DNA from 2 places in the Monashia sp. NPDC004114 genome. Region 1 is predicted to be linked to the other one. Evidence: predicted binding sites of a transcription regulator. Region 1 holds the regulator's gene; the other holds the start of a gene.

The links. Region 1 encodes HspR, which represses chaperone genes until heat shock. Its sites were predicted from a motif close to AAGTTGAGTCNNNNNGACTCAACTT; they were not measured.
Region 2: lon (endopeptidase La) is a predicted target of HspR. The motif match lies at 4,471-4,495, and genes of this name have one in related genera.

The regions. Positions count from the first base shown of each region.
Region 1 is NZ_JBSGGK010000017.1:46,717-61,811, forward strand. Features, by position in the region: gene ACWEOW_RS19410 (ATP-binding protein) at 1-1,690, opposite strand, end outside; gene ACWEOW_RS19415 (heat shock protein transcriptional repressor HspR) at 1,833-2,288, opposite strand; gene ACWEOW_RS19420 (DnaJ C-terminal domain-containing protein) at 2,338-3,330, opposite strand; gene ACWEOW_RS19425 (nucleotide exchange factor GrpE) at 3,456-4,094, opposite strand; gene dnaK (molecular chaperone DnaK) at 4,091-6,001, opposite strand; gene ACWEOW_RS19435 (RNA polymerase sigma factor) at 6,266-7,462, opposite strand; gene ACWEOW_RS19440 (YciI family protein) at 7,459-7,878, opposite strand; gene ACWEOW_RS19445 (PQQ-dependent sugar dehydrogenase) at 8,183-9,421, shown strand; gene ACWEOW_RS19450 (hypothetical protein) at 9,448-10,311, opposite strand; gene ACWEOW_RS19455 (alkaline phosphatase D family protein) at 10,350-12,035, opposite strand; gene ACWEOW_RS19460 (dienelactone hydrolase family protein) at 12,079-12,831, opposite strand; gene ACWEOW_RS19465 (phosphotransferase family protein) at 12,906-13,847, shown strand; gene ACWEOW_RS19470 (TFIIB-type zinc ribbon-containing protein) at 13,859-14,170, shown strand; gene ACWEOW_RS19475 (alpha/beta hydrolase) at 14,777-15,095, opposite strand, start outside.
Region 2 is NZ_JBSGGK010000006.1:138,532-153,626, forward strand. Features, by position in the region: gene ACWEOW_RS10060 (S8 family serine peptidase) at 1-1,745, opposite strand, end outside; gene ACWEOW_RS10065 (DNA methyltransferase) at 2,311-3,003, opposite strand; gene ACWEOW_RS10070 (hypothetical protein) at 3,025-3,156, opposite strand; gene ACWEOW_RS10075 (NADPH-dependent FMN reductase) at 3,176-3,757, opposite strand; gene ACWEOW_RS10080 (MarR family winged helix-turn-helix transcriptional regulator) at 3,862-4,350, shown strand; gene lon (endopeptidase La) at 4,511-6,850, shown strand; gene ACWEOW_RS10090 (VOC family protein) at 6,917-7,291, opposite strand; gene ACWEOW_RS10095 (MarR family winged helix-turn-helix transcriptional regulator) at 7,371-7,820, shown strand; gene ACWEOW_RS10100 (hypothetical protein) at 7,874-8,269, opposite strand; gene ACWEOW_RS10105 (RNA polymerase sigma-70 factor) at 8,292-9,161, opposite strand; gene ACWEOW_RS10110 (hypothetical protein) at 9,154-9,378, opposite strand; gene ACWEOW_RS10115 (SDR family oxidoreductase) at 9,388-10,143, opposite strand; gene ACWEOW_RS10120 (hypothetical protein) at 10,300-10,758, opposite strand; gene ACWEOW_RS10125 (flavodoxin domain-containing protein) at 11,028-11,573, shown strand; gene ACWEOW_RS10130 (glycoside hydrolase family 3 protein) at 12,063-13,925, opposite strand; gene ACWEOW_RS10135 (VOC family protein) at 14,247-14,633, shown strand; gene ACWEOW_RS10140 (hypothetical protein) at 14,954-15,095, opposite strand, start outside.

The sequences.
Region 1 (15,095 bases):
AGCCGGCAGCCGTCTCGGCGGCAGGATCGGCCGCCACCGTCTGGAGGGTGACCTCGTCGATGAACGACTCGAGCGGTCGGCGCGTGATCGACTGCCCGTGGCTCCCGTCCGTGGGCGGGGTCGGCATCGTCACCGGCAGCTCGACCGAGAAGGTGCTGCCGACGCCGCGCTCGGACCGAACCGCGATCCGGCCACCCATGAGCTCGACGAGCTCGCGGGTGAGGGACAGCCCTATGCCGGCGCCGCCGCGCGAACGCCCCGTCGCCGGCGCGAGCTGCTGGAAGCGCTGGAAGATCCGGTCCACGTCCTCGGCCGCGATGCCGACGCCGGTGTCGGACACACTGACCTCGAAGCCGTCGCCGACGGGGCGGAGCACGACCGAGATCGATCCGTCGACCGTGAACTTCACCGCGTTCGAGAGCAGGTTGAGCACGATCCGCTCGTACATCTCGACGTCGAGGTAGGCCGCGGACGGCAGGTCGGCGCAAGACACCGAGAGCGCCAGACCGGCGCGGGCGACCGCCGGGCGGAACCCGTCGGCGAGGCCTCGGGTCACGGCCGAGACGTCGGCCTCGGAGGGGTGCGGCTGCACGACACCCGCCTCGAGCCTGGTCAGGTCCAGGAGCCGGTCGACGAGGGAGATGAGCCGGCCGCTGTTGCGCTCGATGAGGGACAGCCGCTCGCGATGGACGTCCGGCAACGGGGTCCGGACGTCCTCGAGAGCGTCGTGGGCCGGGCCTGCGACGAGCGTCAGGGGTGTGCGCAGCTCGTGGCTCACGTTCGCGAAGAAGGTCGACCTCGCGGCGTCGAGGTCGGCCAGGGCGCTGGCCCGTCGGCGTTCCTGCTCGAGCCGTTGCAGCCCGCCGAGCGCGGTCGCCACGTGCGTCGCGCAGGTCTCCACGTGTCGCTCCAGGCTCGCATCCCACGGCCGCAGCGGGTTGGGCTCGACGTCGAGACTGCCGACGGCCTCGGTGCTGCCCGGCTCGCGCACCGCGACCGACCGCAGGTCACGGGTGCTTCGATCGCCAAGCTGGTCACCGGCGAGCACGAGGTCGACCGACAGGTGGTCGGCCAGGCCGGCACCCATGGTCCGTTGCACGGCGGCGCGCACGCCGGAGGCGTCCTCGGCGCCTGCGAGTGCCGCGACGAGCTCGGCAGCGCAGCGCGCTCGGCGGTCGGCCACCACCGTGTCGGTGGTCTCGACGGCCACGTTGAGCACGCCCTCGACCGTGCCGTCCGGGCCGTGGATCGGGCCATACGTCCAGGTGAAGAAGGCCTCCTCGAGGAAGCCGCGCCGGTCGACCACGAGGCACTGGTCCTCGGACCACGTCGCGGGCGCACCGGACATGACTCCCGAGAACATCGGCGCGATGACATCCCACACCTCGGGCCACACGTGCGCGACCGGCTGGCCGAGAGCGTCAGCGTGCTTCGCCTGACCCAGGAGCACGAGGTAGGCGTCGTTGTAGATCATGCGCAGGTCCGGGCCCCAGGAGACCAGCATGGGGAACCGGGACGACAGGCAGATGCCGACGGCGGTGGCGAGGGTCTGTGGCCACGCGTCGATCGGCCCGAGCGGGGTGGCCGACCAGTCATGAGCGGCGACGAGCCGCCCCATCTCGGTGTGTGGGGCGAAGTGAGCCCCTGGAGCAGAGGCGAGAGGCGAGGGGCTCTCGTGATCAGGTGTCACGCGGGACTTTCCGGGGTCTGGCCACCCGAGTCGGGCAGGCCGGACTGACGGCCCCGTTGCTTGAGGCGCGGCCATCCTTGCACAGACCGCGGGCGCGCGCTGCCCCGGCTGGACCCCTTGGTCCACAAGCGAACCCGGCGGGTCAGCGGTCCTCTTGCCGCCAGACGACGAGAGCCTGCGAGGCGGGCGACCGCGGCGGGCGCTGCCCGGGCCGCATCGGCACGACGTCGCCGCGCAGCCCGACCGCGAAGACCCGCGGGGGCTGGGCGAGCGCGGCACGGGTGGCCTCGAGCTCGGCCGTGAGCTCGTCGACGCGACTGCGCAGGGCCTCGACGTGGTTCTCGAGCTCGAGGATGCGGTGGATGCCAGCGAGCGAGACGCCTTCCTGGGACATCCGCTGCACCTCGCGCAGCAGCGCCACGTCACGGGTGCTGTAGCGACGGCCGCCGCCGCGCGTGCGCGACGGCGAGACGAGGCCGAGCCGGTCGTACTGGCGCAGCGTCTGCGCGTGCATCCCGGCCAGCTCGGCCGCGACGGAGATGACGAACACCGGGGCGTCGTCGTCGTGCCCAGCGGGTCGTGGGTTCCTACGCGCCATCGTCGTCACCTGCCTTCCGTCTGTCGTGCGTGATGGGGGCCGTATGCCGTCAGCCGCGGGCGCGCTGGAACAGCTCCGCCCGGGGGTCGTGACCGTCCTCGGCGGCGGCCATCTTCTCGATCGCCTCGCGGGCCTCGTCGGTGAGCCGTTGGGGCACGACGACCTGGACCTTCGCGAGCAGGTCGCCGGTGTGGTCCCCTCGTCTGACGCCGCGGCCCTTGACCCGCAGCACGCGGCCGCTGGGGGTGCCTGCGGCGATCTTGACCTTGACCGAGCCGCCATCGAGCGTCGGCACCGGCACGGTCGCACCGAGCGCCGCCTCCGCGAAAGTGACGGGCAGGTCGACCGTGAGGTTGTCGCCGTCGCGGCCGAAGACCGGGTGGGTGTCGACCGAGACCGCCAGGATGAGGTCGCCGGCCGGAGCGCCGGGGTCACCGGGCCGGCCCTTGCCGCGCAGCCGGATCTTCTGTCCGTCCTTGACCCCAGCCGGAATTCGCGCGTTGATCCGCCCGAGATCGGGCGAGCTCAGCGCCACGGTCGCGCCCTCGACCGCGTCGCGGAAGCCGATCCGGGTCGAGGCGCTCACGTCGGCGCCCGGGCGCGGGCCCGCCGCGGCCCCGAAGTCGCCATAGCCCGGGGCGCCGCCGCCGAACATCTGCCCGAGGATGTCCTCGAGGTTCGGCTGGCCAGCGCCTCCGGTGCTGAAGCGCACTCGCTGCCCACCGGGAGCGCCGCCGAACGCCGAGAAGATGTCCTCGAAGCCCGGCCCGCCGCCCGGGCCGCCCGCAGTGAAGCGGGCGCCGCCGTGCGACATCGCGCGGATCGCGTCGTACTCGCGGCGCTGCTCGGGGTCGGACAGGACGGCATACGCCTCCCCGACCTCCTTGAACCGCTCCTCGGCCTTCGCGTCGCCGACGTTGTGGTCGGGATGCAGGTCGCGCGCCAGCTTGCGGTACGTCTTCTTGATCGTCGCCGCGTCGGCGTCCTGGGACACGCCGAGGGTCGAGTAGAAGTCCTTCTCGAACCAGTCCTGGCTAGCCATGGCGCGCCTCCTTGTCCTCGCGTGGCCGCATCGTCGTGATCGTCGTGGTCCTCACATCATGATGTATGCCGCTGGGGCCGCCCCGCACGACAGCTCGGGCGGGGCGTGCCCCAGCAGGAAGCCGCTCAGCCGGGGTCGGCAACCGACACCCGGGCTGCACGGACGAGACGCTCGCCGATCCGGTAGCCCGGCTGGAGCACCTGCACAACAGTCGTACCCGTCGCGCCCTCCGGAAGGTCGGCCTCCACGTGCATGAGCGCCTCGTGGATGTTCGGGTCGAACTCCTGACCGGCCTCACCGAGCCGCTCGACGCCGTACCTGCCGAGGGTCGACTCGAGCTTGTCCGAGATCGCGGCGAACGGCCCGTCGGCGAGGTCACCGGCCTGGCGGGCCATGTAGATGTCGTCGAGGACCGGCAGGAGCGCCTCGACGACGCTGCCCACGGCGGTGGTGCGGATCAGGTCGCGGTCGCGGTCGACGCGCTTCTTGTAGTTGACGTACTCGGCCTGCAGCCGCTGCAGGTCTGCCAGGTAGGTCATGGCCAGGGCGTCCTCCTGGGCGAGGGCCTCGCCTTCGGACTCGTCGGGGCCGTGGTCGTACTCGTCGTCACCGCCGGGCTCGGACGACGCGCCCGCGCCTCCCTCGTAGTACGAGTGGTGGCGACGGGACCCGTCGGCCAGACCGCCGGCCGCGCCGGGCGGCGTGCCCTCGGGCTCGGAGCCCTCAGGCACGCCGGCCGCGCCGGTGTTCGGGACGTCGGTCACTTGGCGTCCTTGGCCTCGTCCTCGTCGACGACCTCGGCGTCGACGACGTCCTCGTCGGCCGCTGCGCCTGACGACGCACCGGTCGGCGAGCCGTCCTCCGCTCCCGTCGAGCTCGTCGAGCCAGCGGCGCTCGCTGACGCCTGCTCGGCGGCATACAGCGCCTGGCCCATCGCCTGCGACTTCGTGTTGAGGTCCTCGATCTTGGCCTTGATGTCCTCGACCGTCGCCTCGGAGTCCTTCGCGATGGCGGACCTGAGGTCGGCGAGCGACTCCTCGACGGGCGTCCTGACATCGGCCGGGATCTTGTCGCCCGACTCCTTGAGGAAGCTCTCGGTCGAGAACGCGAGCTGCTCGGCCTGGTTGTGCACCTCGGCTTCGTCGCGACGCTTACGGTCCTCCTCGGCGTGAGCCTCGGCGTCCTTGACCATGCGGTCGATCTCGTCCTTGGACAGGGCCGAGCCGCCGGTGATCGTCATCTTCTGCTCCTTGCCAGTGCCCTGGTCCTTGGCAGAGACGTTGACGATGCCGTTGGCGTCGATGTCGAACGTGACCTCGATCTTCGGCACTCCGCGCGGGGCCGGCGCGATGCCGGTCAGCTCGAAGGTGCCGAGCGACTTGTTGTGCTGGGCGATCTCGCGCTCACCCTGGAAGACCTGGATGAGGACCGACGGCTGGTTGTCGTCGGCGGTGCTGAAGATCTCCGACCGCTTCGTCGGGATGGCCGTGTTGCGGTCGATGAGCTTGGTGAACAGGCCACCCTTGGTCTCGATGCCCAGCGAGAGCGGCGTGACGTCGATGAGCAGCACGTCCTTGCGCTCACCCTTGAGGACACCGGCCTGCAGGCTCGCGCCGACAGCCACGACCTCGTCGGGGTTGACGCCCTTGTTGGGCTCCTTGCCGCTCAGCTCCTTGACCAGGTTGGTCACGGCCGGCATACGGGTCGAGCCACCGACGAGCACGACGTGGTCGATGTCCGCGAGCTTGATGCCCGCGTCCTCGATGACCCGGTGGAACGGGGCCTTCGTCCGCTCGAGGAGCTGCTTGGTCATCTGCTCGAACTGGGCGCGAGACAGCGTCTCGTCGAGGTGGATCGGACCCTCGGGCGTCATCGAGATGTACTGCGCCGAGATGTTCGTGGAGGTCGCGGTCGACAGCTCCTTCTTGGCCCGCTCGGCCTCGTCACGAAGACGCTGCATGGCGATCTTGTCCTTGGACAGGTCCTGGCCCGTCTTGTTCTTCACCTGGGTGATGAGGTGCTGGACGATGACGTCGTCCCAGTCGTCACCACCGAGGTGGTTGTCGCCGTTGGTGGCCCGGACCTGGATCGTCGCGAAGCCGTCCTCGGCGTCCTTGCCCACCTCGAGGAGCGAGACGTCGAACGTGCCGCCACCGAGGTCGAAGACGAGGATGAGCTCGTCCTCCTTGCCCTTGTCGAGGCCGTAGGCGAGTGCCGCCGCAGTCGGCTCGTTGACGATGCGCAGGACGTTGAGGCCCGCGATCTCGCCGGCCTCCTTGGTGGCCTGGCGCTGGTGGTCCTCGAAGTACGCGGGCACCGTGATCACGGCGTCGGTGACGGTCTCACCGAGGTAGGACTCGGCGTCGCGCTTCAGCTTCTGGAGGATGCGGGCGCTGATCTCCTGCGCGGTGTAGCGCTTGCCGTCGATCTCCGGGGACTTCCAGTCGGTGCCCATGTGGCGCTTGACCGACCGGATCGTGCGGTCGACGTTGGTGACGGCCTGGCGCTTGGCGACCTCGCCGACGAGCACCTCGCCGTTCTTGGCGAACGCGACGACGGACGGGGTGGTGCGGCCGCCCTCAGCGTTCGTGATGATCGTCGGCTCGCCGCCCTCGAGGACGGCGACGGCCGAGTTGGTCGTACCGAGGTCGATTCCGACCGCACGTGCCATGGGTAACTCCTTGCTGGTGTGGACTCGTGTGAAGAGCGTGTTGGTCTGGGGTCTCGCGCGAACCGCTCGCACGCGGTGCAGGAGGCTCGTGCCCAATCTGCTCCGACCGGCGGGTGCCTGTCAAAACCGCGCTCGCAATTCTTGCGTTCCCTCGGCTCAACTTTGGTCGTCGCGACTTTGTTCCCCGACTCGCCGAGTGATCCCGAGCACGTCGAGCTGACCGCTCGACCGGCTTCCACCCGTCGAGCGGCTCACTCGAGGCGTCTACCGCTGCCGAGCCCGCGCGGCCTGGCGGACCAGGTGCTCGTGCTCGGCGACGTCCGTCGCCAGGCGGGCGGCGTCGGCGTATGCCGTTGCGGCAGCGGGAAGGTCACCGCCGAGCTCGTAGAGGTAGCCGCGGACGGCATACCAACGGTGCCGGTCGCCGAGCACCTCACGCAGCCGGTCCGTCTCGCGCAGCCCGGCGGGTGCGCCCAGCACGTGGCCCACCGCGACCGCGCGTCCGAGGACCGCCGCCGGGTCCTGGCGCACGGGGTCGTCGGTGAGGCCGACGAGGTCGTCGTACCACCCGAGGATCTGTGGCCAGTCGGTCTCCTGCGCCACTGCTGCGTCGTCGTGCAGGGCCGCGATGGCCGCCTGCACCTGGTAGCGACCCGGTGGCCGCGCGTCGCTCTGCAGCGCGAGAGCGGACTGCAGCACGCGGACGCCCTCCGCGATCTCCCGCGTGTCCCAGAGGCCCCGGTCCTGCCGGTCGAGCGTGACGATGCGGCCCTGCGCGTCGAGTCGAGCGGGGAGCCTCGCGTGGTTGAGCAGCATGAGCGCGAGCAGTCCGCGGGCCTCCGGCTCGTCGGTCGCGAGCGTGAGCTGGCGCGCGAGCCGGATCGCCTCGCCGGCGAGGTCCACGCGACCCGCATGGCCTGCGGTGTAGACGAGGTAGAGGACGCGCAGCACGACGGCAAGGTCTCCGGGCTGGTCGAGCCGACGTCCCCTCAGAGTCCGCTTGGCCCGGCTGATCCGCTGCGCCATGGTCGCCTCCGGCACGTAGAAGGCGTCCGCGATCTCGCGCGTGGTGAGGCCGCCGACCGCGCGCAGGGTGAGGGCAACCTGAGAGGCGGGAGCGAGGCCCGGGTGACAGCAGCAGAAGAGCAGCATCAGCGTGTCGTCGCCGTCCTCGGTCGCGATGGGCTGCGGCTCGGCATATGCCGCCTCCTCGCGCCGGTAGCGCGCGGCCTCACTGCGACGCGCGTCGACGAGCCGCCGTGCGGCCACCGTCGTCAGCCAGGCTCGCGGCTCGCGCGGCGGGTGCTCGGGCCACACCCGCAGCGCCTCGATCAGCGCCTCCTGGAGCGCGTCCTCGGCGGCGTCGAAGTCCTCGCCCCGGCGGACCAGCCCGGCGAGCACCCGCGGGACGAGGGCGCGCAGGGCGCCCTCGTCCAGCTGTCCTGCCGGGTCGTCCGTCACGAGGTGAGGTCGTCCGCCGGAGCCCCGGACATGACCTCCCGCACGTCGATCCACTCGTACAGCGGCTCCCCGCCAGGACCAGGCTCCGACGACACGTAGGCCGCGAGCTCGAGCGCGCGCTCGCGCGAGTCAACGTCGATCATGTACCACCCGGCGACGAGGTCGCTGGTCTCCGGGTGCGGTCCGTCCGTCGTGACCGGTGCCGCGTCCGGGCCGCCGTAGCGGACCCAGGTCTGCGTCTGGGTGAGGGCCTGGGCATCGACGAACTCGCCGTTCTCCTCGAGCAGCTCGCTCACGTGCCGCAGGAACGCCATGTGCGCCTCCACGTCCTCGGGCGCCCACTGGTCCATCGGCGGGACGGGGCGGTGCGCGTCGGGGCCTCCGCGGTAGTGCTTGAGAAGCAGGTACTTCGCCATGGTGCTCTCCTGTGTCGTGAGCCGCGCCGGTCGCGGTCCTCACCTGTGGAGCGGAGCCGGTCACCTCTTCTCGACATGAAACCACCACCGGGTTCCACGCGAGCGTATGCCGGGCGCCCGGGAGAGACGGAGTGCCCACTCGACGGGGGCTGGTGGGACGGAGCGCCCACTCGACGAGAGCGGGAAGTCCTGGTCGAGTGAGCGCTTCGTCTCAGCCGTCACAGCGGCGCGACGCGCCTATGTGAGCGTGGTGCGGGCACAGCCGCGGTGGGTACCGTGCGAGACGAGACCCCGGAGGTGCCTCGTGTCGCAAGTCCGAGCCGGACGCAGCAGCCACCGCGGCCGGGTCGCGTGCGCGGGCGCGGCCCTGGTGGCCCTCTCGGTCATCGCCGCGTGCTCGACGACTGGTCCTACCGCGCCGACCACGTCGTCCACGCCCGCGACCACCGCCACGGCCACTGACACCACGACGCAGGCTCCGTCCACGACGACACGGCAGGCGTCCGGATCCAGCGTGCCGGCGTCGAGCCCCGGGTCCGCCTCCGGCTCGGTGCGAGTCGTGCGCACCGTGGCGACGGGCATCGACGTCCCGTGGGGCCTCGCGCGGCTGCGCGACGGCGGGGTCCTGATCACCTCGCGAGACTCCCTCACCGTGAGCCGGCTCGACGTCACGACTGGCCGGCTCACCACGGTCGGCACCGTCCCCGGCGTGCTGACCGACGTCACCAGGGGCGGCGAGGGCGGCCTTCTCGGCATTGCGGTGAGCCCTCAGTTCGCTTCGGACAGAACGATCTTCGTGTACTTCTCCACGTCGAGCGACAATCGCGTCGCCGCCATCACGTACGACCCGTCGAAGCCCGCCGGAGGCCAGCTCGGTACTCCGCGAGCCATCGTCACCGGCATCCCACACGGCATACGGCACAACGGGGGACGTCTCGCGTTCGGTCCCGACGGGTACCTCTACGCCACGACCGGCGAGACCGGCGATCCGCCTCTGGCGCAAGACCGCTCGTCGCTCGGCGGGAAGATCCTCCGGATGACTACCGCCGGCAAGCCTGCTCCCGGCAACCCGTTCGGGACTCTCGTCTGGTCCTACGGCCACCGCAACGTGCAGGGCATCGCGTGGGACGCAGGCGGGCGGCTGTGGGCATCGGAGTTCGGCGACCACAGCGAGGACGAGCTCAACCTCATCCTGCCGGGGCACAACTACGGCTGGCCCGAGACGGAGGGCTTCACCACGCAGCAGGGGATCACCGGCCCGGTCGCGCAGTGGGGCCCTCCCGAGGACTCGCCGAGCGGGATCGCGGTCGCCGACGGCTCGGTGTGGATGGCGGCCCTTCGCGGCCAGCGCCTTTGGCGCATCCCGCTCGACGGCACGAAGGTCGTGGCGAGCCCGCAGGACTTCCTCGTCAGCCGTTACGGCCGGCTCCGAAGTGTGCTCGCGCTCGACGATCACACCCTGCTCGTCACGACGAGCAACCGGGACGGCCGGGCCCAGCCGAACCAGGGCGACGACCGCGTCCTCCTGGTCACCGTCAGCTGAGCCTCCCCGGCAGCTCGGCGCGGGCGTCAGGCGTCGACGACCCGGCGCAGCTCGAACGCCTCCCGGAGCCCGGTCACGTCGGCGCCCGGAACATGCTGGGCGGCAAGCGCATAGGTGTCCTCGACGAGACCGACGAGGGTCGCGACCGCCTCGTGCGGCGGCGCCACGAGCAGCGACCTGATGCGCTCGACGAGCCGGTCGGGGCGATGCGGAAGCAGCGTGGCCTCCCAGTCGAGCCACTTGTGGAACGGGTGCGGCATCCAGACGCGGTTGATCCCGAAGAGCGCGTCGAGGACGCCTTGCACGTCGTCGACGATGTCGCGGTGCAGCAGGAACACGTCGTCGCGGTCGGCGAGCATCTCGAGGCGCTCGCGAGATCGCATGTCGAGTCCCTGGAGCACGAGCGCGACCGCGAGGGCCTCCGGGTATGCGGCACACCGCCGCCGCCACGCGTCGATGACGGCTTCGCCGTGGAGGGGTATGCCGTCCCGCAGGGCCGTGACGCGCACCTGCAGCTCCGCGTCGGTGTCCCCCTCCAGCGCGCGGTCGATGTAGTCGTCGATGGTCGAGGTGACGAAGCCGCTGACGTCGATCTTCACCCCGTCGACCGACAGCCCGTCCGCCCACTCGACGTCGTCCGTCTCGGCGTAGACCCGCGCCCAGCCGGCGCCCTCGATGGCGGCCTCACGGTCCTCGACGGTCGGCGGCGAGGACCAGTAGACGTCGAGCTCGATGTCGGATAGCGCATCGGCCCGTCCGCGGGCGACCGAGCCGCCGATGAGGGCGGCGACCACCTTGTCGTTGGCCTGGTACGCCTGGACGGCGCGGCGGGCGATGCCGACCCGGCGCTGCACCTCGTCAGGCTGTCGTGGGGTGTCGGCGACGTTCATGCTGGCCATGATGCAGCGACGAGCCGCGTTGCGTGGCCTCAATGTCCGGTGGGGAGGCGCACGCTCGCGATCGTGGTCAGGACCGGGTGTGCGTCGTCGCCGTCCTTGATCTCTCCGCCTCGCCACACCATCGACAGGTCGCGTCCCTGCACGGACAGCTCGGCGAGGCTGTTGTCGAACCACGGGCCGTCGGTGACCCGCCAGGGGTAGGCCGGTTCGGGCACGCGCTTGGAGTGCCTGGTGACGAACCGCATCGGCCGCACCAGTGACCGGGCGAAGGCCGACATCATGACCCGGATCCCGATAGGCATCGGGTTGCGGATCGGAGAGCAGACGGCCTGGATGATGCGTGACCGGGCGCCGTATCGGGCCTTCGCGTCGATGACCTCCGTGACGTACGAGTTGTGGACGTCACCGGACAGGAACACGATCGTGGCCGGCGCCTGGCCGCGCTCACCCCTGGCCACCGACATCACCATGTCGAAGACCTCGACGAAGCCGTCGTTGAACGCAGCCCAGTGCTCGAGATCGACCGACTGGCGGACCTTTTCGGCCCCTCGCGAGACGAGCCGGCCGTGCGCCCCGGTCGCGAGGACCTCGTCGATGGCCTCGAAGTCGTGCAGGCCCGGCGGGAGCATGAAGGGGAGCGACGTGCCGACGAGCAGGTGCGTGACGTCACCAGTCAGCTGCTCGTCGAGCCAGGCCATCTCGTCAGGGTCGAGCATCGAGCGGTGCTTCGGCTCCAGGACGCGGGCCGCGCGCGAGTCGACCACGACGAGGCGGGTGTCGCCGAGGTCGCGCCGGTAGCTCCAGCGGTAGACCTCAGGGTGGCGGTCGGTGCGGCGGGCGAGGTCGAACACCGCGTCGGTGAGGTCGACCTCCTCGTCGCCGTCCGCCGCGTCGAGATACCGGGCGTAGACCTCGTCGTCGGCCAGCTCGGCCGGCGAGAGGTTGCCGATGTGCTGGTACACCCAGTAGGACGAGAGGCCGCCCATCAGCCGCTCGTGCCACCAGGGCGTCTTGTTGATCTCCTCGTGCCACGTCCACGAGGTGTTCCAGTCGTCGCGGATGTCGTGGTCGTCGAAGATCATGCAGCTCGACACGGTCGCGAGAAGCCACCGGTTGGCCTCCTCGGTCCATCCCAGCCAGTAGAGGTAGGCGTACTCCTCGTAGTCCTTGATCTCCTCGCCCGGCGGCTCGTCGAGGCTGCGCCTGCGTGCGATGAACTCCCTCATCTCGTCCGACGTCTCGTCGGCATAGACCTGGTCGCCGAGGAAGGCCAACAGGTCCGGCCACTGCTCCTCGCCCCGGGTCAGGGCGAGCGCCAGCGTGCGCAGCGCGTCGACACCGTGGGTCTGGTTGCCCGAGCGGTCGTGCGAGGCGCTGGTGCGGCACGAGCCGAAGAGCAGCCTCGTCGGCCGGCGCCGGTCCATGGTCCGGATCCGTGGCGGAGGGAAGGGACTGTCCGGCGGCGGCCACACGGGAACGTCACCGAGCCGGACGGCATACTCGAGCTCGTCCCCGGGCTCGAGCCCGTCGACCACGACGAGGGCGTAGTGATGCCCCTTGACGGCGAAGGTCGGCGCGCGCCACTGCCGCCCGCCGGCGACGACCGTGACGACCGCGGCGGCGGGTGTCTCGACCCAGATCGTGGCGTCGGTCTCGCCGACGTACCTCAGCATCGGGCCCAGGACGAGCTGGACCGACTGGTCGGACACGCTCATGACAGAGCCATACCCGCTGCGCGGCCTGCGGTGGCGTCCGGCCTCAGCCGTGTCCGAGCTGGGTGTCCAGGAACGCGAGGACCCGCTCCCACGCGTCCGCGGCGACCTCGGCGTTGTACCTCGACGGTGCGGTGTCGTTGAAGAAGGCGTGGCCGACGCCGTGGTAGACGCGAGCGCGGAAGTCGACCCCGGCCTGGGTCATGCGGGCCTCGAGCTCCGGCACGCCGTCGGTGATGCCGTGGTCCGCTTCGCCGTAGAAGGCGAGCACCGGGCACGCGATGGTCGCGGGGTCGGCGTCCTCGGGAAAGTGCCCGTAGAACGGGATCGCGGCCCTCAGCCGCGGCTCGGAGGCGGCGAGCGCGTAGGTGTAGGTCCCCCCGAAGCAGTACCCCATCACCGCGACGCGGCCCTCGACGCCCGGCTCGTCGACGAGGGCGTCGACGGTTGCGCGGAGTGCGGGCACCGCCCACGCCGCGAACTCGGGCTGCCGGGCCGGCGTGGTCGCGGCCCGCATCTCCGGCTGGGCCGCGAGGCGGTCCGCCTCGGTCCCGTTGAACACGAGCGTGAAGAGCCGCTCGCCGGCCTCGGGAGTCAGCCCGACGTGCCCGAGCAGGTCCGGCGCGACCGCGATGTAGCCCTGCGCCGCAACCCGGTCGGCGACGTCCTTGACGTGGTCGACGAGTCCCCAGATCTCCTGGATGACGATGACGGCGCCACGCGGGGCATCCGCCCCGGCGGGCGGGTCGGCGCGGTAGGCGGTGAGCTCGTGCTCGGGGAACTCGATCATCTGACCCATGCCCATGTCATATCAGGGCGTGCTGGACCGTGGCCCCCGGATGCCGGCTGGGCCTTCGCTGGGAGGATCGCTGGGTGACGACGACGACGGAGGCCGCCTGGGCGGTCGCGCTCGCGCGGTCGGCCGTCGGGGTCGGCCCCGCTCGCGAGTCTGCCCCCAGGTATGCCGGCCCCGTCGTTGCCGGCGTCGCGGCGGCACCCGGGGTGGGCTGGGTGGAGACTCCGTCGGGCGCGGACATCGCGCTTGTCGACGAGGTCGTCGTCAAGCTGCACCACCCGCGCACGGACGTCGGGGAGCTGCGCGCGCGGCTCGAGGCCGTCCGGACGGAGACGCTGGCCGGGCTCTTCGTGCAGCCGCTCACGGCAGCCCTTCAGGCACCCGACGGGCGCTGGGCCACGGCCTGGCCGAGGATGGAGGTGCTCACCGAGGATGCAGCGGAGATCCCCTGGGCGCACGCGGGGCGCCTGCTCGCCTCCCTCCACCGAGCGTCGTCACCACCGGTGCTGCCGCCGCACGGCGGTCCGGCGCGAGTCGAGCGGGCACTCAGGCGAGTGTCCGGCATTGACGATCGGACCGCGACAGACCTGGCCGACCTGGGCACCCGCCTGCTGCACGAGGTCCGGTCCACGGCCACCCGGCATACCGGGGGGGCGCCGGCGACGCCGCACACCGTCGTCCACGGGGACTGGCATCTCGGCCAGCTCGCCACCTCCGGGCCGCGGCTGCGGCTCCTGGACGTCGACGACCTCGGCGTCGGCGACCCCGCATGGGACCTCGCCCGGCCGGCCGGCTTCTGGGCGGCCGGGCTGCTCGACGACTCAGCGTGGCGGACGTTTCTCGACGCGTACCGGCGGGCGGGCGGGCCGGCCGTTCCCGCCACCGGCGATCCGTGGCCCAGACTCGATCTCGCTGCCCGATGTGCCGTCTTCGTCGCGGCTGTCCGCGCAGTGTCCATCCAGACCACTCACAGCGTTGACCCAGCGGGCTCCCTGTTGGAGGCGTGCGCCCGGATGTGAGGATGGGTCTTATGAGCCAGCAACCACCGCCCTTCCCGCACCAGGACGCCACCGGAGCCGCCGGCTACCAGCAGCACGGGTACGTCTGCCCGAAGTGCCGCGGCACGATGCGCACCTACGACCGCAACGGGGTGCACGTCGAGCAGTGCGACCAGTGCCGCGGCATCTTCCTCGACTTCGGCGAGTTCGAGCACCTGAGCCAGCTCGAGGGGCGGTTCGCCGCGCAGCCGCCGCCTGCGCAGTACGGCGGGCCGTCCTGGGGTAACCAGAGCGGGCACAAGTACCGCAAGAAGGGCTTCTCAGGGCTCTTCTTCTCCAGCTGACCCATCGGCCCTCTGGTGTCTTGGGCTCAGGGGCGGTCCCGGTGTCGGTGACGAACGCCGGTTCAGGGCACTTGTGACTCGGCAGGCGGTTCTAGTGCGGTATAGATCCGAACCAAGGGTTCGGCATCACCTTCACGACCGTGGGTGCACCAATAGATAGCAGTCACTGTCCACAGATGCCCGTCCGGCGCCAAGTCGACGCGGTCCCCGACGCGGGGCAGCACGGGGAACGGCCATGGAGACTCGACGGCATCCCCGGGGATGCCCTGAGCGAATGCGTCGGGTCGCTTGCTGGGCCGAACCTGAAGAATGACGGCTTTCAGTTCCTTCACAGGTCGTGCCAGTCGGGTAGGTCCCGTTCGGACCGACCACCCCGTACTCATAGTCCTCCCAGTAGGCGCTGCGCACTCCTCGGGACGACTTGAACCACTGGACGCTGGTCTTGAAGTGGTACGAGTCCGACAGCTGAGCGGATCCGCGTCGCCGGGGACTCCTGCCTACGCACGCCTCGCTTTGGGGGTCGCGCTAGGCCGGTTTCGAGGGCCCGTCGAAAGGACCACTCGGCTGCACGAACCCAGCCGAGTGGTCAGCTCGATGCGGGCAAGCTCACTCGACGCGGCTCACCGTCTTCTCGACACCCGCGATGACTCTCGAGTAGTCGTCGGTCGGCGACCTGCCGAGGACGGATCCCCAGGCGGGCACCAGCTCCGGGCCGTACCGGTGGCCGTAGCCGTCGGGCGGGTCGTGCCCGACCGCCATGTCGGTGGTCAGCTGCCAGAACGTCACGAACGGGATCCACGTGACGTCCGGGTTGACGTCGCGGCCGCGCGGCTCGCGCAGCCAGTCGGGCTCCGCGCCGAGCAGGGCCGGGTTCCACCAGACCACCGGGTCCGAAGGGTGCTGCGCATAGACGAACCGCGGGTAC
Region 2 (15,095 bases), on a different contig from region 1:
GTGACGCTGTGGTGGGCAACCGGGTCGAGCCCGAAGTCCTTCGTGGTGTCGCCACCCGTCACGACGGCATACCCGGACTCGTCGAGGTTCGCGTAGCCGTAGCCGCTCAGGAAGAACGAGTAGGTGCCGGCCGGGAGGACCAGACGGTAGGACCCGTCGGCGGCCGTGGTGACCGTCCGAGTGGTGGTCTCGCCCGACGCAGTCACCGCGATGTTGGCGGCTGCGGCGCCCGACACCTTGTCGGCCACGTGTCCGGTGATGACGGCTGCGGTGTGCGGCGCTGCGTCGACGGCCGCGAGGATGTCGAGCTTGCCCTCACCCCAGACGTTGTTGACATCCGCGGTGCCGCCGCAGTGCGTGTCATCCACGTTGCGTGCGGCCCGGTTGAGCAGCGCACGCGTGGCGTCGATGTTGCCGATCAGCGACGGGGCCTCGGACCACAGGAGCGCCACGGCGCCCGCGACGTGCGGCGTCGCCATCGACGTGCCGTTGAGGTTGCGGTAGGTGTTGTTCGGGAACGCAGAGCGGACGTTGACGCCCGGCGCCGAGATGTTCGGCTTCATCGACCCGTCGACGAGCGAGGGACCAAAGCCCGAGAACGACGCGATCACACCGTTCTGGTCGTAGGCGCCGACGCCGTACGACGGAGCCTGGGAGCCGGGAGCGTGCGCGGTGGAGCAGGTATGGCCGTCACCGTCGTTGCCGGCGGCGAAGGCCTCGAAGATCCCGGCCGCGTTCCACGCCTCGACGATGTCCTGGTAGAAGGTCGTGTCGCCGCCGCCCCAGGAGTTGTTGACGATGTCCGGCGCCAGGTCCGGGCGCGGGTTCTGGCCGTTGTGGTCGGTCGGAGCCAGGATCCACTGGCCCGACTTGAGCAGCGAGCTGTCGGAGCAGCTCGCTGCCTCGCAGCCCTTGGCCGCGATCCACCTGGCGCCCGGCGCGACGCCGATGCCGCCCTGGCCGACCATGGTGCCCATGGTGTGCGTGCCGTGGCCGTTGTTGTCGCACGGGAAGCCACCGGAGGTCGCGCACTGGCCGGTCGGGTCGAACCAGTTGTAGTCGTTGGAGAAGGCGCCGTTGCCGAGGTTGCCGCGGTAGGTCCCCACGAGAGCCGGGTGGTTGTACTGCACGCCGGAGTCGACGTTGGCGATGACGATGCCCTCGCCGGTGGTGCCGTACTGGGACCAGACCTGGTCCGCCTTGATGTCGGCGACACCCCACTCGGGGGTCACGGCCGCGAGGCCTGCCGCGGGTGCGGCGGCAGCCGCGGGTGCCGCGGTGGCCTCGACCCCGTCCAATGCGTAGTGGTGCTCGGAGACGATGCTCGCGACGTCCGGCCGAGCCGCCAGGGCGTCGACGAGGCCGGGGTCGGCGGAGGTGACCTCCAGCGCGTTGGCGATCCAGTACGACTGGTACCCGACCTTCTCCTTGTCCAGGTAGGACCGCAGTGACCTTTGGCTCGATGCGGCGTTGGCGCGCAGCGCGGCGTATGCCGCGGTCGCCTTCTCCGCATGGCCGTGGCCGGCCTTGGCACCCGACAGGTCGGCCTTCTGCTTGAGCACGACGAAGAAGGTCGAGCTTCGGCCGGCATCGGTGAGCTGTGTGACGGTGGGATCGACGTGGGCTCCGCCGGTCTCGGCGGTGGCGAGGGCCGTGGCGGCTGGCGCCGACCCGGCAAGCACCGCGACGGCCGCTGCGGCCGCCCACGGCACCGTCCGGCGCCGGGCGCTACTGAACAGATGCATGGGGGTGTTCTTCCTTCGGTGGACGATGCGAGCAGGGATCTGCCCCGCGGTGGTCCCGGTGTGGCTTCGGGCACGGTTTCGATCTCGCCGGCGAGGCTAGGTGGGCGCCGTTACTGGCGAATTACCGAGAGCTCGGGTCCGGCTGCGGTGGAGCCCGAGCGGTCCTGCACGACGCCAGGTCACACGCGCGCTGCGGGCATCGCGTGACGGTGTCGCTCGGGCAGTCGATGGACAGGCTCGGACGGATCCTGCGCCCGCGTAACCTCCCGCCTTTGGACGGAAACAGGCAGGCAAGGGAGGAGTCCACGCAGAACGGCATACCTGCACGTCAATTGACCTTTGCGGGCAGTGACGGGCAGCAACGCTCGACGCAGCCCGAGACGCACTGGGTTCGGGGTTCGAGTCCTTGGCCGCGCTTTCATCAGTGCTGGTCACAGCCTCGCCATGGCCCGAGAGTGCTTGTAGCTCTACGGTTTTCGGCGTCCCAGGGCCGCATTACCGTCCGCTTTGGCCTAGCGGCATACGACCTATCCGGTATGCCGCTGGGCCGGCTCCCGCGCGCGGCTCACCCTTCGCCACCGAACGTGAGCAGGTAGTCGCCGGTGAGGTCGTGCGGGAGCGTGTCCCAGCAGACGATGGTCTCGCCAAGGAAGGGCAGCACCCGGTTCACGGTTCTCGCGACGTCCCACGCGAGGGTCGTCGTGTAGCCGGCGTGGCGGATGTTGGCGACGTTGAGGACGAGGTGGCCGCCCGGCCGGAAGAGGTTGCGGACGTCCCGGACGATCGCGGCCAGGTCCCGAAGGTAGGTGCCGTAGTCCCCGCCGATCCGGGTGTAGGCGGTCAGTGGGTCGTGCGGGTGGTCGTTGGCGGTGAGGTAGGGCGGCGAGGTGAGGCAGAGGTCGACCGGCTCGGTGACGAGCCGGTGCAGGCCCCGCACGTCGCCCTCGATGATGGTCGCTTCGGGGACCCGCGACCGGACGAGCTCGACCCGCTCGGGCAGCAGCTCGACACCGACCGCCAACCTGCCGAGGCGGTGGGCGACTGCGAGGGTCGTGCCGAACCCGGCGAACGGGTCGAGGACACGGTCACCCGGCCGCGAGAGGCGGCTGATGACCTCCGCTGCGAGGCGTTCGGTGAAGTGGACGTCCTCGTCAGCCCCGGCGACCCGCTCGGCCGCGAGCTCTGCGGCGGTCGCGGTGAGGTAGGGCGGCAGACCGTTCGGCCCGTGGTCCGTGGCCGCCGGCGTGCCTTCAGTCATGCGCCCATCTTCGCCCCGGCGTCATCCGGTGACGACGTCGCCCCGGCCTGACGCGAGGTCGCGCGCCCTACCTTGCCCGGCCCGGACGAGCTCGGACTGCGCCCCGGTGAGCTTCATGACTCCCGCGGCAAGGAAGACGCGGGCCAGCAGCACGGTGACCAGACGACGGCGTTCACGCCGCGGCCTCCTGGTTTGCGCGCAAGGGCTTGAGCGCGCCGGCCCACGCCTCGAGCTGGTCGAACATCACTCCGACGTACTGTTTGTGCAGGTCGGCCGGCGTGAAGACCGAGAAGTTCTCGAAGTCGGTGAAGAACGAGAACGCCATCGCCTGCCGGACATGCGCGATCTGGACCTCGCTGAGCACACCGCGCAGGTGCTCGACCGCGCGGGCGGCACCGACGGCGCCATACCCGACCAGGGCGGCTGCCTTGTTGTGCCACTCGGCCTGCAGGTAGTCGATGGCGTTCTTCAGCACACCGCTGGTGGAGTGGTTGTACTCCGGTGTGACGAACACGAACCCGTCGAACTGGGCGACGGTCGCCGCCCACTGCTTGGTGTGTTCGTGCTGGTAGCGGCCCATCGCCGCGGGCAGCGGCTCGTCCAGGTGCGGCAGCGGGTAGTCCAGCAGGTCGACCAGCTCGTAGGTCGCGCGGGAACGGCCCCGGGCCTGCTCGATCACCCAGTCGGCCACCGCCTTGCCATTGCGACCAGGGCGGGTGCTGCCGAGGATGACGGCGATCTTCAGATCCCTCACCGGGCTCCTCCTTCAGATTTGACTTGAATCTTCATGTAACAGCCATGGTCCACCAGATCACATGAATGTTCAAGTCACGGGCGGCGGGGCCCTACACTGGGCGCATGGGTGGAAGCCAGGGGCCGTCGACGCGCAAAGCGCGCTGGCTGACCTCCGACGAGCTGGAGACCTGGCAGGCGTTGAACCTGCTGCTTGCCAGGCTGCCGGCGGCCCTGAGCAGTCAGCTGCAGTGCGACTCGGACCTGGGCTTCGTCGAGTACTACGTCCTGGCCGGCCTGTCCGACCAGCCGGACCGCACGATCCGGATGAGCCGGCTCGCGGTCCTGGCCAACTCCGAGCTCTCTCGGCTCTCTCACCTGATGGCCCGTCTCGAGAAACGCGGCCTGGTGCGCCGCGAGCCCGATCCGAGCGACGGCCGGTTCACCAACGCGATCCTCACCGACGCCGGCTACGACTACCTCGTCCAGGCGGCGCCGGGGCACGTCGAACGCGTACGCGGCCTCGTCTTCGACGCCCTCGACACGGGCGCGCAGCACGCCCTGCGCGACGCAGCCCGCCAGATCCTGGGCCGACTCGATGACGAGACGTGCTGAGCCACGCAGCGAATGACACGGCCCAGGCGACCGGGTGCCCCGTCCCACTGACCCAGCGGGGTGCCCAGATGCCGTGCCATCGGCCGAACGGTGCCACCGGGAACAACAGGCCAGGTCCCAGGGTTGAGTGAGAACAACTCAACTTGTGACAAGGACTCTGATGACCTCGAAACAACTTCCGGTGCTGTTCCTCGACGACGTGGTGCTGTTGCCGGGAATGGTCGTGCCGATCGAGCTCACCGAGGGAGCGCGCGCAGCGGTCGACGCGGCACAGTCCGCCGCCAACGGCGGCACCCCCGAACTCCTCGTAGCACCCCGCCTCGACGGCGCCTACCCCTCATACGGCGTGGTCGCGCAGGTCGAGAAGGTCGGCACGTTCCGCGGCGGCGCACCAGCCGCGGTGTTGCGAACTGGCTCACGTGCGCTCATCCGCGTCGGCGTGACCGGCCCCGGCGCCGCCCTGTGGGTCGAGGCCGAACCGGTCGACCCGACACCTGTGACCGACGAGCTGCGCGCTCTGGCGGGCGACTACAAGAAGCTCGTCGTCGAGCTGCTGCAGAAGCGCGAGGCCTGGCAGATCATCGACTCGATCAACGCCATCACCGACCCCGACCTGCTCGCCGACACTGCCGGCTGGGCGCCGTACCTGTCGACCGAGCGCAAGCACCAGCTGCTCGAGACGCCCGACGTGGCAGCGCGGCTCCCGTTGCTCATCGAGTGGACGAAGACCTACCTGGCAGAGTCCGAGGTCAACGACCAGATCGAGTCCGATGTCCGGGAGTCACTGGAGAAGAACCAGCGCGAGTTTCTGCTCCGTCAGCAGCTCGCCGCGATCCGCAAGGAGCTCGGTGAGGGCGAGCCGGACGGCTCGGACGACTATCGGGCGCGGGTGGAGTCCGCCGACCTGCCTGAGGCTGTCCGTGAGGCGGCGCTGCGGGAGGTCGACAAGCTGGAACGCTCCAGCGACCAGAACCCCGAGGCGGGCTGGATCCGCACCTGGCTCGACACGGTCCTGGACCTGCCGTGGAGCGTGACGACCGAGGATATTGCCGACATCAATGCGGCCCGCGCGGTGCTCGACGAGGACCACCACGGGCTGAACGAGGTCAAGGAGCGGATCGTGGAGTACCTCGCGGTCCGGGCCCGCCGCGCCGAGCGTGGCCTGTCGGTCGTCGGCGGCCGTGGCTCGGGCGCCGTCGTGCTGCTGGCCGGCCCTCCAGGCGTCGGAAAGACATCGTTGGGTGAGTCGGTCGCCCGAGCCCTGGGGCGTAGGTTCGTCCGGGTCGCCTTGGGTGGCGTTCGTGACGAAGCCGAGATCCGCGGCCACCGCCGCACCTACGTCGGTGCGCTCCCCGGCCGTATCGTGCGGGCCATCAAGGAGGCCGGGTCGATGAACCCGGTCGTGCTCCTCGACGAGGTCGACAAGGTCGGCTCGGACTACCGGGGCGACCCGGCCGCGGCGCTGCTCGAGGTGCTCGACCCGGCGCAGAACCACACGTTCCGCGACCACTATCTCGAGCTCGACCTCGACTTGTCCGACGTGCTGTTCATCGCGACCGCGAACGTGCTCGAGACCATCCCACCGGCTCTGCTGGACCGGATGGAGCTGGTGACCATCGACGGGTACACCGAGGAGGACAAGGTCGCCATTGCGCGTGACTTCCTGGTGCCCCGCCAGCTCGAGCGCGCCGCGCTGACCCCGGACGAGCTCACCATCACCGACGACGCGCTGCGGGAGATTGCCGCGAACCACACCCGCGAAGCCGGTGTGAGACAGATGGAGCGGCTGCTGGCCAAGGCATTCCGGAAGGCCTCACTCAGGAACACCCCGGTGGCCATCGACCTGGACGACCTCAAAGACCTCATCGGCCGACCCAGGTTCACCCCCGAGTCGCGGGAACGCACCTCGGTTCCCGGTGTCGCGTCCGGGCTGGCGGTCACGGGAATGGGCGGCGATGTTCTCTTCGTCGAGGCCACCTCGGTCCCCGGCGACAGGCAGAACCTCACCCTCACCGGGCAGCTCGGGGACGTCATGAAAGAGTCCGCGCAGATCGCGTTGTCGTGGGTCCGCGCCCACGCCGACGAGCTCGGCATAGACCCGGCGCAGCTGGACCGACCGGTACACGTGCACTTCCCGGCCGGCGCGGTCCCCAAGGACGGGCCATCTGCGGGCGTAACGATGACAACCGCCCTGGTCTCGCTCCTGACCGGCCGACTGGTGCGGGCCGAGGTCGGCATGACCGGTGAGATCTCCCTGACGGGACGGGTCCTGCCCATCGGCGGCGTGAAGCAGAAGCTGCTCGCCGCGCAACGGGCCGGCTTGACCGAGGTGTTCCTGCCCAAGCGCAACGAGCCCGACCTCGACGACGTCCCGAAGGAGGTCCTGGAGGCGGTGACCGTGAGCCTGGTCTCCGACGTCAAGGAAATCCTCGCCGCCGCGCTCGAGCCCGCGGGTTCGAACAACACAACCACGAGCAGTCCGGCCGCAGCCGCGGCTTGACCGGACGCGCCGGCAGGCCTGCCGCCCGCGGCCGGCGGCCGTGGTCCGTCAACCCATCGGGAGCGTTCAGGCCTTGGAGTGGATGGTGACCGCGTACCCGTCGAGATCGCGGAACGAGAACTGAGTGCCGAACGGCCCTTCGAACAGGTCCTGGGAAATGGCCACGTCCTGCTCGATCAACCGCTGGTGCAGACCGACCACGTCGTCGGCGCGGAACCACACGCCGACGCCTGCCCCGAGCTGGCCGACGGCATCGAGGTCGACGCCCGGGAACGGTTTGCGCACTGCGAACGACACACCGTCTGCGGAGAACACCGCCACCTCCGGATTCGGGGCCGGCAGCCGGTTGAGCCCAACCGTGTTCTCGTAGAACGCCGCTGCGGCGGCAAGGTCGCGGACCTGGAATGACACGAAATCGGGGCCGGTCGTTGTGCTGTTCATGGGGATCGCCTCAATGTCTCTCTAGTAGGGCAGTGTCAACAGTCTGACACTGGCTTGGCCGATATGTCAAACTGTTGACATGAACGAACAGGTGCGCCGCACGGTGCCGGAGGAGTTGGGCGTGTTGGTCAAGGAGACGCAGGCGGTGTTACATCAACGGATGGATGAGGCCCTGCGGCCCCTGGGGCTCAACGTTCCGCAGTACGCGTGCCTTCAGAACCTGCGAGACGATCCGGGCATCACCAGCTCCGATCTGGCCCGCCGCACCTTCGTGTCGCGCCAGTCCATGAACGTCCTTCTTCAGGGACTCGAGAAGCGCGGCCTGGTCGAGCGGTCAGACAAGCCCGGTCCTCGCCGTGAACGTGCGACCGTCCCAACCGCCCGTGCGCTCGGCGTGGTCTCCCAGGCGCACGCGGAGATTGCCGCGATCGCCCAACGCATGACCGCAGGGCTGAGCCCAGCTCAGCGCGCCGACCTTCAGTCGATGCTCACCTCCTGCCGCGACGCCCTCTTGAGTCATGAAAGATGAAGGGCCACCCTGATCACGGTGTGGTTCACCCGCACCCGCTGAGCCTGCTCCGATCAGCCGTGCTGCCAGTGCCGAAGCTTGTCGGGATTCAGCACGATCCAGACGTGGACAACCCTTGTCGCCACGACGCCGAGGGTCACCATCGCGACAAGCTGGCCCAACCTGCGCACGCCAACGCCGGTCCGGCCGTTCACCGCCTCGAGCGTGAGAGTCGCGCCGGCATGTTGGCTCAGCAGGTCCACCACGAACCGTGCGCACTCGTCCGCGCCGTGCCGCGGCTGCACGGCAGCGTCGGCCGAGCGGCCGGTGTCGGTGACGACGCTCGCGTTTGTCGCCAGCAGGTCGCGAAGCGCCGAAACGCTGCCGGCCTCGCACGCCGCGGCGAAGGTGAGGACGACCAGATCCTCGTCGCGTATGCCGCCTGCCGAGTCGGCCGCTCCACCATGCACGTCTGCTCCCTGTGGCTGAAGGTCAGGCGGTCATCGCGGTGATCTTGACGGGGTTCATCATCCATAGCACCTGGTCGATTCCCTCGGTCGAGACGGTGACCGTGAGCGCCGCGAAGACGTCGCCGTCATGGTGCAGCACGGCGACCGGCTGACCGTTCGCCGTGCCCCAGCGCACCTCGACGCCCACCCAGAACCGCGGGGCGAAGGCCCGGTGGAACTTCGCCACCCGCGGCGCGCCGACGACGGGGAACCGCGAGGCGCGCACGGCGCCACCACCGTCGGAGTAGCTGATGGCGTCCTTGGCCAGCAGCCGCTCCAACGCTGCGAGGTCACCAGAGCGGGCTGCGGTGACGAACGCCTCGAGCAGCTCCCGCTGCTGGGTCGCACTGATCTCCCGGCGCTGTTCGGCGGCCAGCCGCCTGCGCGCCCTGCTGACGAGCTGGCGGACCGCAGGCTCTGTGGTCTGCAGGATGCCGGCAAGCTCGTTGTACGGGTAGTCGAACGCCTCGCGCAGGATGTATGCCGCACGCTCAGTAGGCGTGAGCTTCTCCATGACCAGCAGGACGGCAAAACTCAGGGCCTCGCCACGCTCGGCGCCTAGGTACGGGTCGGCACTGGTATCGACCGGCTCGGGCAGCCATGGACCGATGTACGTCTCGCGCCGCGCTCGCGCCGTCTTGAGCTCGTTGATCGCCAACCGGGTCACCGCCGTCGAGAGGTAGGCCACGGGGCTGACGACGGAACCGCGATCCGCCGCCTGCCACCGGATCCACACGTCCTGCACGAGGTCCTCGGCCTCGCTGTGACTGCCCAGCATGCGGTACGCGATCCCTATCAGCCGGGGGCGGACCGCATCGAACGTCGCGGCAGCCTCGTCCAGGTCGTCAGACACCTTGGTCGAGGCCGGTCGCTGCGATGTCCGACTCCAACGACTCGATCGCCCCGATCAGGCTTCTCAAACCTACGACCTCACGTTCCACATCGGTCGGGTCGATCTGCCACTCGGCGGACGGCAGGGCCGCATACACGGACGGCTCGGTCGGCCCGACGAGCTCGAGGCGCGTCTCGACCTCCACCTCGAGGTTGTGCAGGAACTCGTAGTCGCTCATGACTCGCAGTCACTTTCCGGGTGTGGCTCGTGCGGCCCAGTCGTCATAACGGACCTCACCGAGGATGGCGTCGCCGATCGGGACCAGGGACCGTTCGGACAGCTCCGAGCCGAAGTACCTGGCGTGTCGATCGGTCACGACGTCGCGCGGATCGTAGCGAGCGGCAAGAGCCTTACGGAAGAACTCGTCCATCTGGAACTGCTCCGGACCCGCGATGTCGATGCTCCCGTTGAGCGGCTCCCCGACGGCGATGCGGCCCAGGTTCGTGGCCACGTCCTCCCCGGCGATCGGCTGCCACGCCGTGGGTGCGATGTGCACGGTTGTGCCTACGGTGGCATCGTCCGCGATCGCTGGCACGAACTCGTAGAACTGCGTCGCGTGCACCAGCGAGAACGGGACACCCGACTGGCGGATCAGCTCCTCCTGCGCGATCTTGGCCGCGAAGTAGTGGTTCTCCGGCATCCTCTCGGTCCCCACGATCGACAGCCCCACGTGGTGCCGCACACCGGCAGCTGCCTCGGCAGCGAGCAGGTTCCCGGTCGAGGTACGGAAGAAGTCCATCACCGCCTGGGCCTCGAACGACGGCGAGTTCGCCACGTCGACGACGACCTCGGTCCCTTGCAGCACCTCAGCGAGCCCCTCCCCCGTCAACGTGTTGACTCCGGTGTTCGGGGCCGCCGCCACCGCGTCGTGTCCGTGCTCACTGAGCTTCGCCACCAGCTTCGACCCGATCAGGCCCGTACCGCCGATCACCACGATCCTCATCGCATGCCTCTCTGTTTCCGACGGCATCCAGAGCCGCCCGTCAACAGGTAAGACAAGGCAGCCCCCGCACTTGTGACGGACGTGACCCGAGGCCGAGAGTCCCGGCTCCCATGCGCCTCGCCCAAAGCTGTGGGCACCCCACGCCGGGAGGTGCACCTATTTGTGCTCGCGGGTCAGCAGGCCGGTAACGCATGCCGTCACCATCAGAAGCAGACCCCAGCCAATCGCGAGACTGCCTCCTAGTTCGCCGATGCTGCCGAGATGCTCCGGGTAGGCCCGGGCCACGACGCCGAACCACGATGCAGAGAGGGCCGCCGGGATGAAGGCAACGGTCCAGCCCGGGCTCCGAGCCACCAAGGCCCAGGACGCAGCCGCTGCGGAGGCGGCGATAGCGAGGCCAAAACCCGCTTGCATCGGCAGGTGCATCAGACCATTGGTGTTGTCATCCAACGCGCCATCGCGGGCCGCGACCACCATCGTCCAGCCGTACCAGAGTGCCCCGCCGAAAGCCGCCAGCACGAGGAGATCCAGCGGCCAGTAGGCGACACGCCCCAACCCGCGAAGATCCGCGAGCTGCGGCCGCCCGATGCCTGTGACGGCTGCTGAGCCTGCCACGAGGCAGGCCACCACGACCGGACCTGGCGCGGGCCTAACGAGCCCAGCGAAAAGAACCGCCAATGCCACGGCGGCCACCTGCGGGCCGTTCCATCTCTGCGGCCGAACCGCCCATGCCAGCAAAGGCAGTGGCACGAGAGGAGGTGATGTGACCTTCGCCCCTTCACTGCGAAAGCTCAGGGCGTGAGTCTCATTGGAGGGTGCCGAGTTGCCGTGTGCGAACAGGCGGAGCTGCATCTCAAACCTGAGAACGCCGAAGGGAGACCACAGTGTCCAGAGTCCTCATCCCATACGGAACAACCGAGGGCCAGACGGCCCGGATCGCCGAGGTGATCGCCCACATCCTGCGCGAGCGGGGCCACGAGGCAGATCGCCTCGACGTGAAGAGCCTGGCCGACACGATCCCGGACGGCTACGACGGCGTCGTCGTCGGCGCCTCGATACACATGGGCAAGCACGACCGACACGTGGTGCGCTTCGTCCAGAAGAATCTGGACACTCTGGCACGGCTTCCCTCGGCGTTCTTCTCGGTGAGCCTTGCCGCCTTCGGCGACCGGCAGGAGGCGGAGGGGTACGTCGACCAGTTCGAAGAAGAGACCGGCTGGCACCCCGACAAGGTCGCGTTTTTCGGCGGTGCCTTGCTCTACACGCAGTACGGATACATCAAGCGGCACATGATGAAGAAGATCGCCCGGGACAAGCCGGGCCACCTCGGGCTCGACCTCTCCCGGGACTACGTCTACACCGAATGGGACGCCGTCAAACGGTTCGCCGAACACGTCGCTGACCAGTTCGAGGCACCAGCGCCGAGCTGAAGGCACGGGCCCGGCGATGTCGAGAGCCTTCACGCGGCCCATCCCAGCGTGGAGTCCGGGACGACCACGACCTGACGCCATCCTGCCAAGATCGCAGCACGCCCGTGCCAGTCGACGACTTGCCCATGGGCGCTGACCTCACCGATGAGCTCATCCCGGATCCCGACGATTGGGCCGCGATGGCCACGACCCTTCCGGCACCCCCCGAGAGCGTCTGGCGGTGGCTGGCTCAGATGGGAGGCGACCCGCCGAGGAAGGAACACGCCTGATCGCTCGGTCGCGCAACCTGGGCGGCCCACCGTGGATCACTCGTCCGTTTGCATTTCTCCTCGGCGAACCCATGCATTTCGCCATGCAGACCCGCCAGTTTCGCAACCTCAGACGTCGTCTCACCGCAAGCCAATGAGCATCCCGTTGGGGACCGGCCACCGGTCCGGGATGCCGCGGACAGTCCCGCTGCTATACCTCCGAGACCGGGACCGACCCCCGTCAGTAGCCCAGGCCGTGGCCGAACGGGTACAGCTCGCCGGTGCCGTCCGCGCGGGGGATCGAGACCGGCAGCCGGCCGGCAGGATTCACCTCGCCGAAGAGCACACGCACCAGCGACTCGATCTGGTCGGCGGTGTAGCCGAAGGTGTCGAGCACGGTCGGCGCCTCGGGGAACGACGCAACGTCGTACGGATTGCGCATGGCCGCGACCACCACCGGCTTCCCGGTCGCCAGCAGCGCTCGCACCAGACGGGTCTGCGCCGCCGCAGCCGCGGTCGGTTGCCCCGTGGTCGTGTCGATCGCGTACGCGTTGTTGGTCGACACGACGACGAGGTCCGAGCTCTGCGCGGCCGCGACCGCGTTGGCGATGGCGGTGGCCGACGGCGTGGTGCCGGACTCGCGGACCTGGGTCGTCGCGCCGCGTGCGGTGAGCGCCGTCGCCATCGTCTGGGTCGTGCCCACGCCCCAGCCGGCGACCAGCACGCGGCGCGGGCCGGCAGCCAGGGGCAGCAGGCCGGCGTCGTTCTTGACCAGGGTCGTGGTGCGGTCGGTGATCGCCTGCGCGTCGGCCAGGTGACCGGGGGCGCCCATGATCTGCGGCGCCGCCGCAGTGTCGACGAGCGGGTCGCCGACGATGCCGCGCTGGAACTTGTGCAGCAGGATCCGGTAGACCGACTCGTCGAGCCGCCCCTGGCTGATCTCGCCGCTGCGGACCGCGTCGAGCACGGCGGCGTACGCCACGTCCATCTGCGGCGGGACGAGCAGCTGGTCTGCCCCGGCGAGGATCGCCTGGACCGGTGCCACGTTCGGCGGGTACGTCGCCGTAGCACCCGCCATGTCGAGTGCGTCGGTGACGATCAGTCCGTCGAAGCCGAGCTCGTCGCGAAGCACGCCGGTGAGGATCTTGTGGCTCATCGTCGCCGGGGCTCCGGACGGGTCCACGGCGGGGAAGACGACGTGGGCGGTCATGATCGTGTCGACTCCGGCGGCGATGTCGGCCCTGAACGGCGGCAGGTCGATCGCCTCGAACTGCTCCAGGGAGTGCGTGACCTGCGGAAGCCCGAAGTGGCTGTCCACGCCGGTGTCGCCGTGGCCAGGGAAGTGCTTCGCGACCGCTGAGATCCCGCCTGAGTGGTAGCCACCGACCTGTGCCGACGCGAGGTCGGAGACGAGGCCGGGGTCGCCGCCGATGGAGCGGATCCCGATGACGGGGTTGTTCGGGTTGATGTTGACGTCGGAGACGGGCGCGTAGTCCTGCGTCACGCCGACGGCTGCCAGCTCGGTGCCGATGACCTCCGCCGAGCGCCGTGCGTCGGCGGCCGAACGCCCGGCGCCGAGCGCCATGTTGCCCGGCATCTGGGTCGCTGGGGCGCCGAAGCGGGCGACGAGCGCACCACCCTCCTGGTCGACCGAGATCTGCAGCGGGATGTGCGCGGGCTGCGCCAGCGAGGCGGTCTGCAGGCCGTTGGACAGGGTGGCCACCTGCGCCGGGTCGCCGATGTTGTCGTCGTTGTTGCGCGTCGTGTAGTAGATGACCCCACCGGGCTGGTACTTCGCGATCGCCTGGGCCGGGGTGTCGACGCCGAACAGGCGCTGGTTGGTGGCTTTCGCCGTGGCGCTCACCGCGTTGGCATCACGACCGGCCACCTCGATGACAAACAACTGGCCGACCTTCTGCTCCAGCGTCATGTGCTGCAGCAGCGAGACCACCTTGCCGCGGTACGGCGCGTCACCGGAATTTTGATGATCACCGGCCGCGGCCGCGGGGGGACCGAACGCCGCGACCAGTACCACGGTCAGCCCGACGCCCAGCCGAAGCGGTGTCCGGGCGCGGCGTGTGGTGGATGCTGACCGAGCGAACATTGGCACCTCCGGGCTCGCGTGCCCCCTCGAGCAGGGGACGAAACGACATTATGGTCGAAACTGCAAGCAAACGGTCGATTGTGTGGCAAGTCGATTGTCGAGGTTCCGCGGTCTGTCCCACCTGAGCGAGACGTGGTGCAGCCGCACGACGGTTCGGGGTTCGACCCGTTGGCGCCACGAAGCTGACGGCAGGGCCCGGCATACGTCATCGGCCCGCATCGAGCCACGCGATAGTCACCAAGTATGGGCTGTGGCACGGTGGATGGATGCCCGCGGACTGCCACGTTCGCGGGACCCTCGCCGAAACCAGGAGGTTGATCCATGATGTCGGCCAACCGGTACGCCAGCGTCCGCTACATCGTCGAGGACGTCCAGTCAGCCATCGACTTCTACACGAGACACCTCGGCTTCGAGGTGAACATGAGTGCCGCCCCGGCCTTCGCCGACGTCGTACGCGGGCCCCTGCGGGTCCTGCTGTCCGGACCGTCGAGCTCCGGCGCCCGCGCCACCCCCGAGGATCTCAACCTCCCCGGTCGCAACCGCATCCATCTGATCCTCGAGGACCTGGATGCCGAGATCGACCGGCTCCGTGCGGCCGGGCTCAGCTTCCGCACCGAGGTCGTGTCCGGCCCGGGGGGCCGCCAGATCCTGCTGGCAGATCCCGACGGGAACCTCATCGAGCTGTTCCAACCAGCGCCGCGAAGTTGACGAGCGACCCGACGCCCAGCCCTGGAGCACCTCGATCACGCAAGCACTCGATCGCATCGATCTCGAGGATGCCAAGACCGCCCGGACCGTCGGCATGGTGGGTGTTCCCTCGGTAAGTCCCTCCCGCGGGCCCGGTCAGGTGGAGGTTGAAGGGTCCGTGTGGGTGCCCACTTGGCGATGATGTCCGCGACGATCCGGCCGTCGTGCTCGGCGCTCCCGGTCTCGACCTGCAGGGACCCGTCCCGACGGACATAGCATGTCGCGGCCGCCGACACGGCTGTGCGGGGAGGCACCGCGGCCCTGCGTGGTTGGTATGTCCGTCAGGCCCGGGCCAGCGGGTGCGCGGTCTCGCTCGCGCCGCGCCGCAGCAGCACGACGCAGACGGCGACGACCCACACCCAGAAGGCCGCGTAGGGCAGAAACCACGCGCCGCTCGTCCAGTCAAGCCGGGCCAGGACGAAG